DNA from 3 places in the Cytobacillus spongiae genome. Region 2 is predicted to be linked to each of the others. Evidence: riboswitches for the same ligand, from Rfam matches in the RefSeq annotation. Region 2 holds a riboswitch; each other region holds the start of a gene.

Region 1 (5,018 bases), on a different replicon from region 2:
GATTTTCTCCAAAGGGATCCCTTCTTTCTCAAGCTTTTCAACGGCCACTATTATCTGTTTACTTGTCCATCGTTTTTCACGCAGGTGAAACAGGTCTACAAATGGGGAAATGTGTTTCGAGATCTCCACGAACTCTTCCATTGATTGTTTCCCAGTGGATATGACATGAAGTTGTCCTTTGGATTCACCTCTCATGACGAACATCTCCCACGGGAAAAATGGGCAGGTGGATGGAAGCATAAAGGCTGACCAATATGATGAGGAGAATGCTGCCAACAAAGTATCCATCATATCTTGAAAACCCCACTCGATAGTAGTAAGATCGTTCCCCTTCCCCTTTAAATCCCTTCGTTTCCATCGCCACGGCGATCCGGTGTGCCTTTCTGATGCTTTGGGCCAGGAGCGGGATCATGTAGCATTTCATTTTGTAGATCAGATTTCGACTTTCATCTATCCCCCTGACTTTCATGGCATTGCGGATCGTGACGATTTCCTCTGCCATTATGGGGATGAGCCTGAAAGCAGCCATAAAGCTATAGGCGTACTTAGGCTTTATTTTCATCTGCTGCATAAGTGAATAAAAGAGAAGCACAGGCTTTGTCGTTATCACAAATAATAAGCCCAATACAGCAAATACAAAGGCTCTGACCCCGACATGAATCCCACGGTAAAAGCTTTCTTCCGTTACCTGTATCAATCCCCACTTCAGCCATATCGTCTCCCCTTTACCGAAAAGGATCATCGATGAAGAAGTGGAAAGAAAAACAAACAGAAATGGCAGGATCATAAGTATCATGATCCTTCTAGGAAGCCCTGAGAAGAACCAGAGCATGAAAGAAATAAGCAGGGTCAAATAAACCAGCCAGTTGAGGTGATGAACAAATAGAATGAAAAGAAACACTCCGCTCAAGGCCAATAACTTGAAGCTTGGATTTAAGTGATGCAGCCATGTATCCTTATAGTTGATTTCTAGATTCATAGTGCTTTTCTCCTAACAACTTCATTATCAAGATCTTGAACAAGCTTTCCTTTCTCAATCACCCATTTTCTTGTTGCATAGTGGTCCATAATCATCTGATCGTGCGTTACCATTAGAATGGTATATCCTTCTTTTTGGTATACCTGGAGCATGTCAAGGAGGGCGAATGTATTGCTGGCATCCTGACCGAAAGTTGGCTCATCCAACAATAAAATTCCTTTGTCCATGACGATGGATGCTGCGACGCTTAATCTCCGCTTTTGGCCCATGGATAAATGATAGGGATGGTGAAATTTATAAGATAAGAGCTTGAATCGTTTCAGAAGTCTGTGAACCTTTCTCTTGACAGTTTCTTCCTCCATCCCCTGTAATCGATAGGTATACGCCACCTCTTCAAAAACAGAGTTTGTGACGAACTGAAATTCAGGGTTCTGGAATACAAACGCACAATCTGGAGGCAAATCCCTTCCCCCTACCTGTATTCCATCCACTTCATAAGTTCCGGTCGTTCGAATAAAATGCATGAGACTATGCAGGAATGTTGACTTGCCTGCGCCGTTCTCCCCCTTGATGGCAATCCAGTCCCCAACATGGATTGTCGCTTTTGGGATATGTATTTTCACTTCTTTTTTCACATATCCCCTGAAGTCTTCCAAGTTTAATTTTATAGGTCCCGGAACCTTTAGCACCGAAGGGGGGCGGGATGACAAGTGGTCCTCCCACGCTTCGGGATACCAAACCCCGAGCTCCTTCAATGTGTCCCTGTATTTGGATAAAATGTTTTCCTTGGATCCATCCGCCAGGATATTCCCATGTTCATTGAACAGGATGATGCGATCAATGATTTCCAATACGTGATCCAGCTTGTGCTCAATGATAAGCAGTGTCTTATCCTGACATGTTTCCTTGACGATATCCCAAATGGATTTCGTACTTTCCACGTCTAACATCGAAGTGGGCTCATCTAGGAACAGAGTATCAGGCTCAAGGGCCAATACTGAGGCTATGGCCAATTTCTGCTTCATTCCTCCAGAGAGTGTGGAGATTTTCGTATGTGGATCTTGTAGCTTTAACTTTACGCTATCCAACAGCAAATCAATCTTCCCCGGCATTTCTTCACGGGGAACTTGTACATTTTCTAAAACAAAGGCGAGTTCCTCATCTGCATAAGGCATGCAAAATTGAGAGTCTGGATCTTGAAATACAAATCCCCATGAATCCGGATGTTCAATGGAAGAGCATTTCATCGGGACATCAACTGCTTGTGGGATTATTCCTGCCAATACATGAAGAAAGGTTGATTTCCCTGATCCAGATGGTCCTAAAAGCAAAACTTTTTCTCCACTGCGAATAGCCAAATCTAAATCGTTAAACAACAATTTTTCTGATTTTGGGAATTTCAAGCGCAAATTTTCCACATGCATTACATCATCTCTCCCTTATCCATCCAATGCATCGAACTCTTTCTGATCCGCTCTTCTGACCAGGTTTGTGACGCCTGTGTTCTCCAATGCCCTTACCAGATAATAGGAACCAATCCCCGCAATGACAATGGAGCCTATCAGTCTTGCAGCAATGAACAGGGATAAATTCCATACTGCCAAATCCCCCATATACCCTTTAAAGTAGTCCAAGAGTATGGAGCCGAAAGCAGAGCCCACGGCTGCAGCACAGATCACCAGAAGGTCATACCGTTTATAACGGGTCAATAGAAAGACCAATTCTGCAAACAACCCCTGTATCATGCCGAACAGGAGTACTTCAAGGCCCCATTCAGAACCCATCAAAAATTCTCCGGAAGACGCTGCAATCTCAGCTAATAGTGCCACACCGGGCTTTCTTAGGATCAAAAATGCGACAGTTGCGGCCATAAACCACATCCCGTAAATAAGTTGATCAGCATGTATCCCCAATGGTTTTAACACATTATAGAGAGGTCCCCAAAGCTTGTAAATAATCCCGAAACCAATTGAAATGACCACTGTTATTAAGATGTCCGTCAATTTTAATCTAGACATGTACATCACCTTCGCTTCCCGAAGTCAGTACAGATTGAAATGACCACTCTTCCATGGTGTATGCCATTTCCCAAAACTGCAGCTCATAGATGCTGCTTACGATAAAATTCTCTCTCATTCTTACTTTGTCTGATTCAGACATCGTTTCCGCTAATTCATCGAGTCGGATGATTTGCTCCTCCACCAATTCCCTGAACCACTCCCCGCCATAAGCTGCAATCCATTCCTGGTAGATGGTCTCTTCTGGAGTACACGCCTTCAGCCTTTCTCCTATTTCGTAATAGAGCCAGTAACAAGGAAGGATGGTGGCCAGTATGTCTGCGAGACCTCCAAGCTGTGCGGAACGATACATATGAGATGTGTATGCATAAGCCGTGGGAGAAGGTTTAAATTCCCTTTTTTCTACTTCCGTGATTCCTAATCGTTCAGAAAAATTCTTATGAAGGGAGAGCTCTGCTTCATTCGTTCCCACAGCATGTGCTGCCATTCGTGATGTAGTATGTAAATCCATTGCCTTCGCAGCTCCCAGAGCCTGCACTTTGGAAAAATGAGTGAGGTAATAGGCATCCTGCAGGATGTAGTATCTGAAGTTCTCAATGGGGAGTGTTCCGTCACCGATTCCTTTGACGAAGGGATGTTGAAAGCTTGCTTCCCAGATTTCTTTCACTTCATTTCTTAAAAACATAGAAAATGACATTGTCTCTTACTCCTTTTCCAGACGACCCGAACAGGCAATAAAAAAAGCCACTTCCCGCTATGCATACAGCATACAGAAAGTGGCTTGAGATCATAGGAATAAACGGATATTCTACGTGACCATCAAACACCACTTCCCTCCGCTGGTCTCAACCAGATCAGGTTCAAAGGGTCTTAAAGTCACACTTTAATCTCAGCCTTTTACAAGGCACCCCTAGTGGATCGTCCAATTAAATTTTGTATTCGAAGCTATCGTACCATGATTCTTTTACTTGTCAACACTTTTTATCTATCTCTCACTGATTGATCATGAGTAAAAACCCATTGATATCATAGAACAGACCAACAAAAAACCCTATTTAAAATCCATAAAAAAATTTCTTCAGCAAATAAATTCACGACTCTGAAAAAAATGTATAAATATAATAAATAATGAATTAAAATTGATGATTTCCATGCTAAAACAGGACGAACCTCCATCATCAAGGTTCGTCCCTGTCCCATTATTTAAACCATCCCTTTTCTCTTGATTGGGTGATGGCTTCGATTCGATTTTTGACTTCCAATTTGTCCAGGATGGTTGAGATGTAGTTACGGACGGTACCCGTTTTAAGGCTGAGTTCGTCGGCGATTTCCTTAGTGTTTTTTCCGTCGGCAACAAGTTCCAGCACTTCTTTTTCCCGGTCAGTCAGGGGGTTTTCTTCCCCATACACATCATCCATTAGTTCAGGGGCATATATACGCTTTCCGTCCATCACAAGTCGGATGGAATTGGCCAGTTCCTCACTTGGGCTATCTTTTAATAGATACCCTTTAACCCCACCCTTTAATGCACGCTGAAAATAACCTGACCGGGCAAAGGTGGTGAGGATAATGACTTTGCACTCTTCTCCCTTCAATTCCTCTGCTGCTTCGAGCCCCGTTTTTTCAGGCATTTCGATGTCCATGATACAGATATCGGGTTTAAGCTCGTGTACGAGAGCAATGGCTTCTTCACCATTGCCCGCTTTTCCGACAACCTCCATATCATCTTCCAGGCTCAGCAGCGAGCCCAGGGCACCTAACAGCATCCTCTGATCTTCAGCGATTACAATCCGAATCATTCCATTCCCTCCCTGTCAGTCTGTTTAATCACTTTAGGGACCCTCATAACCAAAGTGGTACCCTTATCTGAAATAATCTCCAAACTTCCATTCACAAACTCCAGCCGTTCCCTCATTCCGATCAGGCCGCTGCCTTTAGAGTGTGTATATTCTTCTCCAATCCCAACACCGTCATCCTTCACCACGATGGTCATCTCTTTGTCTGTTTCTTCGATGGTGAGC
Region 2 (5,018 bases):
AAAGGCTTTGTTTTTAAAAATAAACCTAAAGTTAGAAAAGAAAAAAGGATAAGCGCTAATAAATACCAAAGGTGAAGACCGACAAAGGCAAAGTTTCCTGGTCCACCCATTTCTAAATACACTCCTTCATAAGCATGGGGAAGGAAATCTAAGAACGAACCACTAAATTGCTGAAGATAGACTCGTTCAATATATACTTGTGGCGGGGTAAGGATGAATATGCCAAACAGAAGCGGGATTCCTAACCGTGCCAATCGCTCACGAATATACTGGCTCCCACTTCGTTTTTGAAGGGAATAGTATGAACTTAGTCCTGAGATCACAAAAAAGATCGGCATAATCCACACCCCAATATAAAGAGAAAAGGCCAAAATGGCTTCAGCATCTATTTCATTATTTTTCACATGCCACTCGAAGGGGTTAAAGAACATGGAGCAGTGATAGAGAAATACGATAAAAGTAGCGAGAACTTTAATCCAATCTAAGTCATATCTTCTAGAGCTTTTTAATTTTGACATTGTAATGGTTCCTTTCCATAAGCATCTATTCGTCCTTACTCTTGATGTAACCCCCCTCTATAAATGAAAATGGTTCCAAATAATAATCCAAACCCGAGGAAAATGCCACCTGCTACTAGGAAACTCTCAATATAGCTACTTATAACAATATGGTAGGTTTCCGAAGCTGCCCCTCCTTGTTCAGCTAACCATCCACTGGCAAGAGAAGTGCCGAAAGAAACACAGTTAAATAGCATGACAATTCCACTTACAGTCAATAGCAACCCTACTATCAATACTAATTTTTGCTTGTCTACATGGTTCAAGACCATCGACTCCTTTCCTACATATTTACACTTTTAACCTTCCACTTATGCTGATTGCTTTCTCTGCTTACTACTAACAATCCTTCCTGGTGAGCTTCTAGTCGTCCGATAAGCTCACCACTCGTATCAATGGCACAGCTTCCTCCTGCTGATCGATAGCCACCTGTTTCTCCAGAGTAGTTTCCTAAAAAGACGTTCATATTATATTCCTTAGCTTGATGATGTAGCACGGAAGTATACTTTTTATAGCAAGTAGTAAAAATTAAGATGCTGGCCAAGTAGATTGAATAGACATTAGTTAATTTTTACATCAATTCCTCAAAATGTATAGTGGGTTATGTTAAAGTTTAGTAAATGAATAGAATGACAATTGGATGCTATACTTAGCAAAAAATGTTAAGAACAAACATTTGTTCTCTGATATAGTGAGAAGTGGGTAGGTGATAACAGATGGATTATGAGGCTAGTATTCAACGAGCTCTTGATTATATAGAAGACCACTTGATGGAGACGTTAACGCTTGAGTCGCTAGCAGAGAAGGCTTGCTTTTCTCCTTATCATTTTCATCGCGTCTTTCAAGCGATGGTTGGTGATTCTGTGATGGAATATGTGAGAAAAAGAAGGTTAACGGTAGCAGCGGAGCGGTTATTTTATCACGATGAGAAAGTCATTGACATTGCGTTAGAGGTAGGATTTCAGTATCAAGAGTCATTTAATCGGGCGTTTAAAAAGCACTTTGGAATGTCACCAAAGCAGTACCGAAAAGCCGAATATCTGTCTGGACCATTTCGAGGAAAAGTCTGCCTAAAACCAAAGGAGTTTCAAGGAGGAGTAAGAATGGAACCGAAATTAACTGTAAAACCTGCTTTTCACATCATAGGCTATGAACTAAAGACAAGAAATGAGGATGGACAAAATAACCGGGATATACCAGAGTTTTGGCAACAATATATTCGAAATGATTTAGGGGCGAATATCCCAAGCCCAATTCACAAACACGTTGAGTTAGGTTTATGTACCGATTTTCAGCCTGAATCGGGCGAATTTACTTACGTAATCGGGATGGAAGTTGATGCTGGTACAAAGCCTCTTGAAGGAATGGTGTATCGAAGCTTTCCCGAACAGGAATATGCTGTATTTACTACTCCGAAAGCAGATGAAGCAGCCTTTACCGCTTCTATTCAATCGACGTGGAACAAAGTCTTTACCGAGTGGTTCCCTCAATCAGGTTATGAACATACAGGCACTGCCGAATTTGAACTCTATGATGAAAGATGCTATGGAGACGACAATAAGGAAATAGATATCTACATTCCAGTTGTGAAAAAACTCCAATAAATAATGAGCTGCTTCTCAAGTGATTGAGGGGCAGTTTTTTTAAAAATAAAGCTGTTCTCAATAGTTCTGCCAGCGTATATAAACGGACGATCAAGTTGTTATGTTCATATTCATTTAGCTATGGTTTAAGGAAAGTAACTATTGTGAAACCGCCTGGATATATATGGTATTAAGCGTTTACAGTTTACAACAAGGTGATAGTGTGATAAAAATGGGGATAGATTCATAACTTTGGATTATGGATGACAATTTTATACAGTGAATGCTAGGGGTGCCGTATGGCTGAGAGGACGAATGTCTAACCCTTGAACCTGATTTGGTTAGTACCAACGTAGGGAAGCTTTTATAGAAGCGTAGACATGGAAGGCTCCGTGTGTGCTTTTCTATTACTTTAAATGTAAAAGCTTACCTAAATTGGGTAAGCTTTTTTGTGTTTTAATCTACATCTACATATTGTCATGAACGGACATGATACGGAATTTTGTAGAAATATCCGTTTTGTGTATTACCAACTTGGAGGAGGAATTAAGGATGAAGGATGTATTAACAATTGGTGGAGTGGATCTACATAATCGCTTATTTACAGGGACTGGAAAGTTTGCGGATCATAAACAAATGAAGGAAGCACTTGAAAAATCGCAATCACAAGTCGTTACCGTAGCGCTTCGTCGAGTCGATTTAGAAGCACAGGGGGAAGAGAATATTCTAGAGGACATCCCAAAGGATATGGTGCTGCTGCCAAATACTTCAGGAGCTCGAACTGCGGAGGAAGCGATACGGATTGCTCGATTAGCTCGAGCATGTGGAATGGGAAATTGGATTAAGATTGAAGTAATCTCTGATCAGAAGTACTTGCTTCCTGATAATGAAGAAACGATTAAAGCGACTGAGGTTTTAGCAAAAGAGGGCTTTGTTGTGCTTCCTTATATGAGCCCCGACCTAATGGCGGCAAAGAAAATGCAGGAAGCAGGCGCTGCTGCAGTTATGCCTCTTGGCGCACCAATTGGAACGAATCGGGGAATTCGAATGAAAGAAATCATCCAAATTCTGATAGATGAAATGGATGTTCCAATTGTAGTGGACGCAGGGATTGGGAAGCCATCAGAAGCAGCAGAGGCAATGGAGATAGGTGCCAGTGCTGTTCTAGTCAATACGGCCATTGCTACAGCAAATGATCCAGTTGAAATGGCCATTGCATTTGATCTAGCTGTAAAAGCGGGAAGAAAAGCTTATTTATCAGGGTTAGGACCTACATCTGTTCAAGCAAAGGCTTCATCTCCTTTAACGGGCTTCTTAGGATAATTCATCTGCATTAAGTTGATTTTTTGGAATGAAAGCAAGGGGAAGGGGCTGTCATTGCCGCATTCGGAGTGAATATGAACCTGGCCTATTGATTAGAAATGGAGGGGTAGTTAATGAGCTTCTATCAAAAGTATGAATCAGTAAGGAATTTACCCTTTGAAGATATTTTTCAACATATCACGCCAAACGACGTGAAGAGGGTGTTAGCGAAAGAAAGCCTTTCTGAGCAAGATCTACTTGTACTTCTTTCACCAGCAGCTGAGTATTGCTTAGAAGAAATGGCCCAGAAAGCGCATCAGCTAACTGTACAGCATTTTGGTAGGGTGATGGGGTTATATGCTCCGTTGTACATAACCGATTATTGTGTAAATAAATGTACGTATTGCAGCTTTAGCTTTGACAATGATTTTCCAAGAAGGAAGCTTTCGATGCTTGAAATTGATCAAGAGTCTAAAGCGCTAGTGGAAATGGGGATTAAGCATTGTATTATCCTAACAGGTGAATCGAATATTCACTCGTCAGTAGACTATTTATGTGAAAGTGTTGAGGTTATGAAGAAGCACTTTTCATCCTTAGCGATTGAAGTTCAGCCATTAGATGCCGAGGGCTATAAGAAATTAGTAGAGCATGGGGTAGATGGGTTGACTGTCTATCAAGAAGTGTATAACGAAGATATTTATAAGGAAATCCATGTGGCCGGTCCAAAGCGGAATTATCGCTACCGCCTAGACGCACCTGAACGTGGCTGTGAGGCAGGGATGCGCTCAGTTAATATTGGTGCATTGCTTGGAATGGATGAATGGAGAAGAGAAGTATTTTTTACAGGACTACATGCTCAATACCTTCAGCATAAATACATTGAAACAGATATCTCTATTTCATTCCCGCGAATTCGTCCTAATTTAGGGGGATATCAACCGAAAATTGATGTGAATGACAAAAATTTAGTTCAGGCGATGCTTGCCATTCGATTATTTTTACCGAGATCGGGCATTACGCTGTCGACTCGTGAAAATGCAGAATTGAGACAAAATTTAATTCCTTTAGGGGTTACGAAAATGTCAGCGGCATCCTCAACAGTTGTAGGCGGCTATGCGAATAAAGAGAACAATAATAGTCAATTCGAGACTTCCGATTCTCGTTCTGTAGAGGAAGTAAAAAGCTCGTTAAGAGAGCTAGGCTACCAGCCGGTTGTAAAGGATTGGCAAATTCTCGCTTAGCCGAGTGGAAGAAGAGGAGGTTTCAGATGGACTTCTTAATGATGAAAACAAAGGTATGGGACTTTATCCAAAACGGGGCAGAGGATGTGGAGCAATTTAACTCATTAGCCGTTGAAATTTTTCATTATCAATATAAGCATAACCAAGCTTACCGAGAATATTGTCGTTCAAAAAGAATAGCTAAGAACAGTGTCAAAAGGATTACGGATATCCCGCCTGTACCAATCGGAGCATTTAAGTACGCGGAGCTCTCGTGCAGTCCAGCCTCGGAAGTGGAAGCTATTTTTACGACAAGTGGAACAACAAATCCTGAGCAAAAAGGAAAGAACTTTCAT
Region 3 (5,018 bases), 790 kb from region 2:
AAGTTCTTCTGGGCGTGGTCGCTCAAAGGGAATATGAAATTCTCTATTCACCTTTGCTGGTTTGTCAGAAAAGACTACTACTCGGTCCGAAAGAAACAACGCTTCTTCAATATTATGTGTCACAAACAAAACAGTTGGTCGATGTTCTTCCCAAATGCTTAATAGCCATTTTTGCATTTCTAATCGTGTCAATTCATCCAATGCGGAGAAGGGTTCATCTAAACATATTAACTTTTGTGGACTGAGAAGAGCTCGTATAAAGGCAACCCTCTGCTTCATACCACCAGAAAGCTCATGTGGATAAGCATCTACATATGGACCTAAGCCGGCATTATCGATCATCGATTTTGCTCGCACAACGTCCTTTATTCCTTGTAATTCTTGCCCTAAAAGAACATTTTGCAGAACAGTTCTCCAAGGAAATAGGGAAGGAGTCTGAGGCATATAGCTAATCGACCCTTTTTGCCCATTAATTAAGCGGTCACCAATGTGAATCGTACCCTTGTCTGGTGTTAATAAACCACCGATTAAATGGAATAAGGTACTTTTCCCACTACCAGATGGACCAAGGACGGATACGAATTCACCTTCTTTGATCGATAAGTGTAAGTTTTGAATGACATCATGATTGTTAAAGGTTTTTGCTACATTATGCACGGATAATAGACTCATTTTCGGTCACCTCCATTCGACTGCCAACGGATTAGTTTTCGTTCCACTAGATTAATCAACGCAAAAAAGATTAAGCTTAGAAGCATAATGGCAAATATGGCTACAAACACTTTATCCGTTCTGAAGGAAGAAGAAGCAAGTGTCATATAAACACCAATTCCTTCTTTTGCACCAAGCCATTCAGATATGACCGCACCCATTACACTATAAGTAGCGGAAATTTTTAACCCTGAGAATAAGGATGGAAGGGAAAAGGGAAGTTCTAACTTCCAAAATAATTGCATTTTATTTGCACCTGCCATCATCATATAATGCTTCAACTCAGGTGATGTTTGTCTAAACCCATCTAAAGCTGCAACAGTAATTGGAAAGAAACAAACAAGTGTAATCACAATCATCTTTGGAAGGATCCCAAACCCAAACCATATGACTAATAGAGGAGCAAGTACAATAATGGGAACATTTTGAGATAAGATAAGTAATGGATAGACCGATTCCCGGATAAACGGAATAAGGTGTAAGATAATTGCAGTTAAAAGTCCAATACCTGCTCCAATGGTAAAGCCTAACAACGCCAGCTTAGACGTAGATACCATATTTGGCCAAAAGTTGGGAAACCCAATTATAGCTTCTTTAATTATGCTAGTTGGTGGGGGGAGTAGCCATTTAGGAATATTCAAATACGTGACTGAAATTTCCCATGTAACGAACAAAAGGAGGAGAACCAGTAGCGGTCTCCATCCTTTGAGCCAATCCTTCTTCATTATCGATATTTCTCCGTTAACTCAGCCATCGTAATTCCGGAAGGCTGATAAAGGACTTTAATTTGCGAAATGACGTTGCTACTCCCCATTTCTATCATTCGCTCATTCATTTCAGTAATTATGCTAAAAATTTGACCAAGTTCTCCTTCTATTGTAGTTTCTAAAGGATTTACTTGATAAGTGAGACCAGATTGATGAATCACGTTAATCGCTTCATCTACATAAGGAATTACATTTTCTCCATTTTTTGTTTTTGGTAGTATTTGAATACTCACTAGTGAATTTGCCATTTGACATATCTCCTTACTCTGGTAGGAATTCATTTGTAAATGCTTTTTTCGCATCTAATTCCTTTTCTAGTAGATTATTTTCATACATCCAAGTTGCATAGTTTTCCCATACTTTGAGCTTTTGTTCGCCCCATTTAGCTGCGTCATCTTTATATTTTGGTGCAAGCCATTCTTGACTCTTTTGCACCAGTTCTGCATCAAGATCTGGTGCAGCAGCAATTAAGATATCAGCAGCTGCCAAAGGGTTTTCAATAGAAAATTCATACCCTTTCGTTACGGCTTTTAGAAAAGCCTTTACGGTATCTGGTTGATCCTTAAGCATGGTTTCATTCGTAGTTAAAACAGGAGTATAATAATCTAGTTTCTCCGAAAAGTCGGTTAAGTACACCATATTGATTTCTTCATTTCTTAGCTCTGCTTCTACTCCTGTCCATCCATAATATATCCAGGCAAAGTCAATATCTCTTTGAACTGCTGTGAAGAAATCGCTGTCACCCATATTCACGATAGAAACTTTATTTACATCCGCGTTTTCTTGCTTCATGATTGACTCAATGACAGCCTTTTCTACAGGTGAACCCCAACCACCATAAGATTTTCCTTCAAAATCCTTTGGGGATTGGATATTTTTATCGGCAGGTGAAGCGAATCCAGACGTATTATGTTGGATGACCGCTGCAATTGAAACAATTGGTACATCTTGAATTCTAGCTTGTGTAATCGACTCTTGATAGCTTACACCAAACTCAGATTTTCCTGATGCCACTAGCTGATCGGCACCGGCTTCCCCTGGCATGATGATTTCTACGTCTAAGCCTTCTTCTTCAAAGTATCCTTTATCCTTAGCCACGTAAAGACCTGTATGGTTTGTGTTTGGTGTCCAGTCTAAAACGACAGAAACCTTTTCAAGGGAATCTTGTTTTTCTTTTTTATCTGTAGCCGATTTATTTTCCTCTCCATCATTGCTACATCCTACAAGTAATCCTAAAGCTAATAATGAACTAAGCCATTTTTTCTTCATGTTCATTCCTCCTTGTTGTATTATGTAAAATATTAGGTATTAAAAAGAAATGGAGGGAACTAAAAAACGCCAAGGCTCAGAACCAAGGCGCATATCGATTAAACAAATGAATATTTGTTTTATAGAATATGTTCCCTACGCTGGTATCAACCAGATCAGGTTCTGAGGGTCAACATCTTTCGGATGAAATCTCAACCAGCATCAACTGGTCCCCCTACAATTCTTCTTATTCAATTAGGTCTGTTAAACGTAGCTAAGTTTCTTTCACCTTTTCGTGGGAGTGAAAGAAATAAGGATAACAGATTCTTGTAATGAAATACTCCCATCATTATAGCAGATTTTTATGATTTGACTAGTTAATTGCTTACATTTCCATTAAAGGGTAGGAATAAATAACATGGAAATCATTTATATTGAATCTTCCAGAGAGACTGTGATAAGGTATAACGTATGTTTTTCAATTCAATAGAAAAAGGAGGAATATCGATGAGAAAACTAATTTCTTTAGTCGTATTCATGGGAGTCCTCTCATTCTCTTTCATCCAGATTAATAACAGTGCTTCTGCTGAACTTATAGACGGTGTTAAAGTGTATAAGATGAAAAAAGGGGAAACTCTTCTAGATAAAGGAAAAGAGTTCGGTGTATCAGAGAAAGAAATCAAGATCGTAAATTTTTTAAAGGATGACCAAGATTTAAGCGGAAAAAAAATCATCGTGCCAAAACCTGTTCAAGATTCTTCCATAACTCCATCTGAAAAAGAGTTATTAGCTAGACTTGTACATGCTGAAGCTGAAGGGGAACCATTTAAAGGAAAAGTTGCTGTTGCAGAGGTCGTCTTAAACCGAGTAGAAAGTGACCAGTTCCCAGATACAATAAAAGAAGTTATATATGAGGACAAGCAATTTCAACCTGTCGACAATGGTACGATTAACCAGCCCGCTGGAGATGAAGCAAAACAAGCGGTTAAAGAAGCTATTCAACATGATGAAATAGGAAAGGACTCTTTATATTTCTATAATCCAAATATTATTAGCAGCACATGGCTCCAAACAAGAACAGTCACATTTGAAATTGGAAACCATCGATTTGCAAAATAAATAGTACGATGAAAACCAGCTATCCTACAGGTATGCTGGTTTTTTTTCATTAGGAATGAAATTTGGTGGATTAAAGGAGAATAAAACTATATAGAAAAGGAGTGAATTACGGATGCCCCGCAAGTCATCAGAAGAGCTTGAAGAAATGGGTAATAGGAATACTGACAATGAAATATCAAAGCTAAACAGATTTTTAGGTGTGGTGATGGAATATATTTCAGATGATGAAATAGAAGAAATCGACGTAGAGCACTTACTTGACAGGACAGAGGGATTGCGCGACTGGTGGAATCAATACCTTGAAAAAAATCGAGTTCAGTTGGAGGAGGGCATCAAAAACGCTTTAAGTGAACTTTCAATAGAAGAACTACAGCTAATTAAGGATCAAATTAAACAATATGAAGAGAAAGTGAAAGGATGACTAACATTCATCCTTTCCTTCATAGAATGCAATTTTTCTATCTACTTTATTAATATTCAATTCTAATTCTTTTATTTGATTTTCGATTTTTATTCGATGGGAGAGCAGGATTCTTTTTCTTTCTTCAATGGTAGTAGTCCCAATAATACTTAATCTGACGATTTCTTTTATTTGCTGGACAGGCATATTCGTTTCCTTTAGGCAGGTAACTATATCAAGCCATGCAATATTTTCTTCTGTATACAATCTATTCCCTGTGTGGTCTCTATTAATTGGAGGCAATATCCCTTCTTTTTCATAATATCTTAACGTATGAGTAGATAGGCCAGCGATTGATGAGACTTCATTAATTTTATACATGTATACATCCCCTTTTTGCTAAAATTGGAATCAATTCTGTAAACTTGGTTTAGGCTTTTTCTTCCACAATCTGCTGTCTTACTTAGGTCTACTTCTATTAATATGTAATATAATTCTCAATCATAAAACGAAAAAAATCTAGACTTAATTAGAACTAAATGTACTAATCAAGTCTAGTTATATTATGCATCCTGCATAGTATCGGTAATGATTAGCTCGCGAATTAGGACAGATTGTGGCAAGTCATAGACAAATTTAATCGTTGTTGCAATATCAGATGCTGTAATATTGATTGCTCCTACACTCTGTTTCCAAGCCTCATAGCCTTCAATTATTTCATCACTTGTTGTATGGGATAATAATTCAGTCCCAACCGCACCTGGCTCCACACA

The links. Region 2 has a riboswitch for thiamine pyrophosphate ahead of LS684_RS02720 (thiazole synthase). Riboswitches for the same ligand answer to the same signal wherever they lie in the genome.
Region 1: linked by a shared signal. The riboswitch ahead of tenA (thiaminase II) and the one ahead of LS684_RS02720 (thiazole synthase) in region 2 are both predicted to bind thiamine pyrophosphate.
Region 3: linked by a shared signal. The riboswitch ahead of LS684_RS06720 (ABC transporter substrate-binding protein) and the one ahead of LS684_RS02720 (thiazole synthase) in region 2 are both predicted to bind thiamine pyrophosphate.

What each region holds. Positions count from the first base shown of each region.
Region 1 is NZ_CP089998.1:460,701-465,718, forward strand. Features, by position in the region: gene LS684_RS22820 (thiamine phosphate synthase) at 1-195, opposite strand, end outside; gene LS684_RS22825 (energy-coupling factor transporter transmembrane component T family protein) at 185-979, opposite strand; gene LS684_RS22830 (ABC transporter ATP-binding protein) at 976-2,403, opposite strand; gene LS684_RS22835 (ECF transporter S component) at 2,419-3,003, opposite strand; gene tenA (thiaminase II) at 2,990-3,694, opposite strand; TPP riboswitch at 3,812-3,919, opposite strand; gene LS684_RS22845 (response regulator transcription factor) at 4,197-4,796, opposite strand; gene LS684_RS22850 (sensor histidine kinase) at 4,793-5,018, opposite strand, start outside.
Region 2 is NZ_CP089997.1:510,490-515,507, forward strand. Features, by position in the region: gene LS684_RS02700 (acyltransferase family protein) at 1-518, opposite strand, end outside; gene LS684_RS02705 (hypothetical protein) at 554-823, opposite strand; gene LS684_RS02710 (hypothetical protein) at 841-1,023, opposite strand; gene LS684_RS02715 (AraC family transcriptional regulator) at 1,274-2,161, shown strand; TPP riboswitch at 2,419-2,516, shown strand; gene LS684_RS02720 (thiazole synthase) at 2,693-3,463, shown strand; gene thiH (2-iminoacetate synthase ThiH) at 3,577-4,683, shown strand; gene LS684_RS02730 (LuxE/PaaK family acyltransferase) at 4,710-5,018, shown strand, end outside.
Region 3 is NZ_CP089997.1:1,301,885-1,306,902, forward strand. Features, by position in the region: gene LS684_RS06705 (ABC transporter ATP-binding protein) at 1-672, opposite strand, end outside; gene LS684_RS06710 (ABC transporter permease) at 669-1,436, opposite strand; gene LS684_RS06715 (thiamine-binding protein) at 1,436-1,726, opposite strand; gene LS684_RS06720 (ABC transporter substrate-binding protein) at 1,740-2,747, opposite strand; TPP riboswitch at 2,863-2,973, opposite strand; gene LS684_RS06725 (cell wall hydrolase) at 3,234-3,845, shown strand; gene LS684_RS06730 (hypothetical protein) at 3,958-4,266, shown strand; gene LS684_RS06735 (MerR family transcriptional regulator) at 4,267-4,626, opposite strand; gene LS684_RS06740 (SDR family oxidoreductase) at 4,809-5,018, opposite strand, start outside.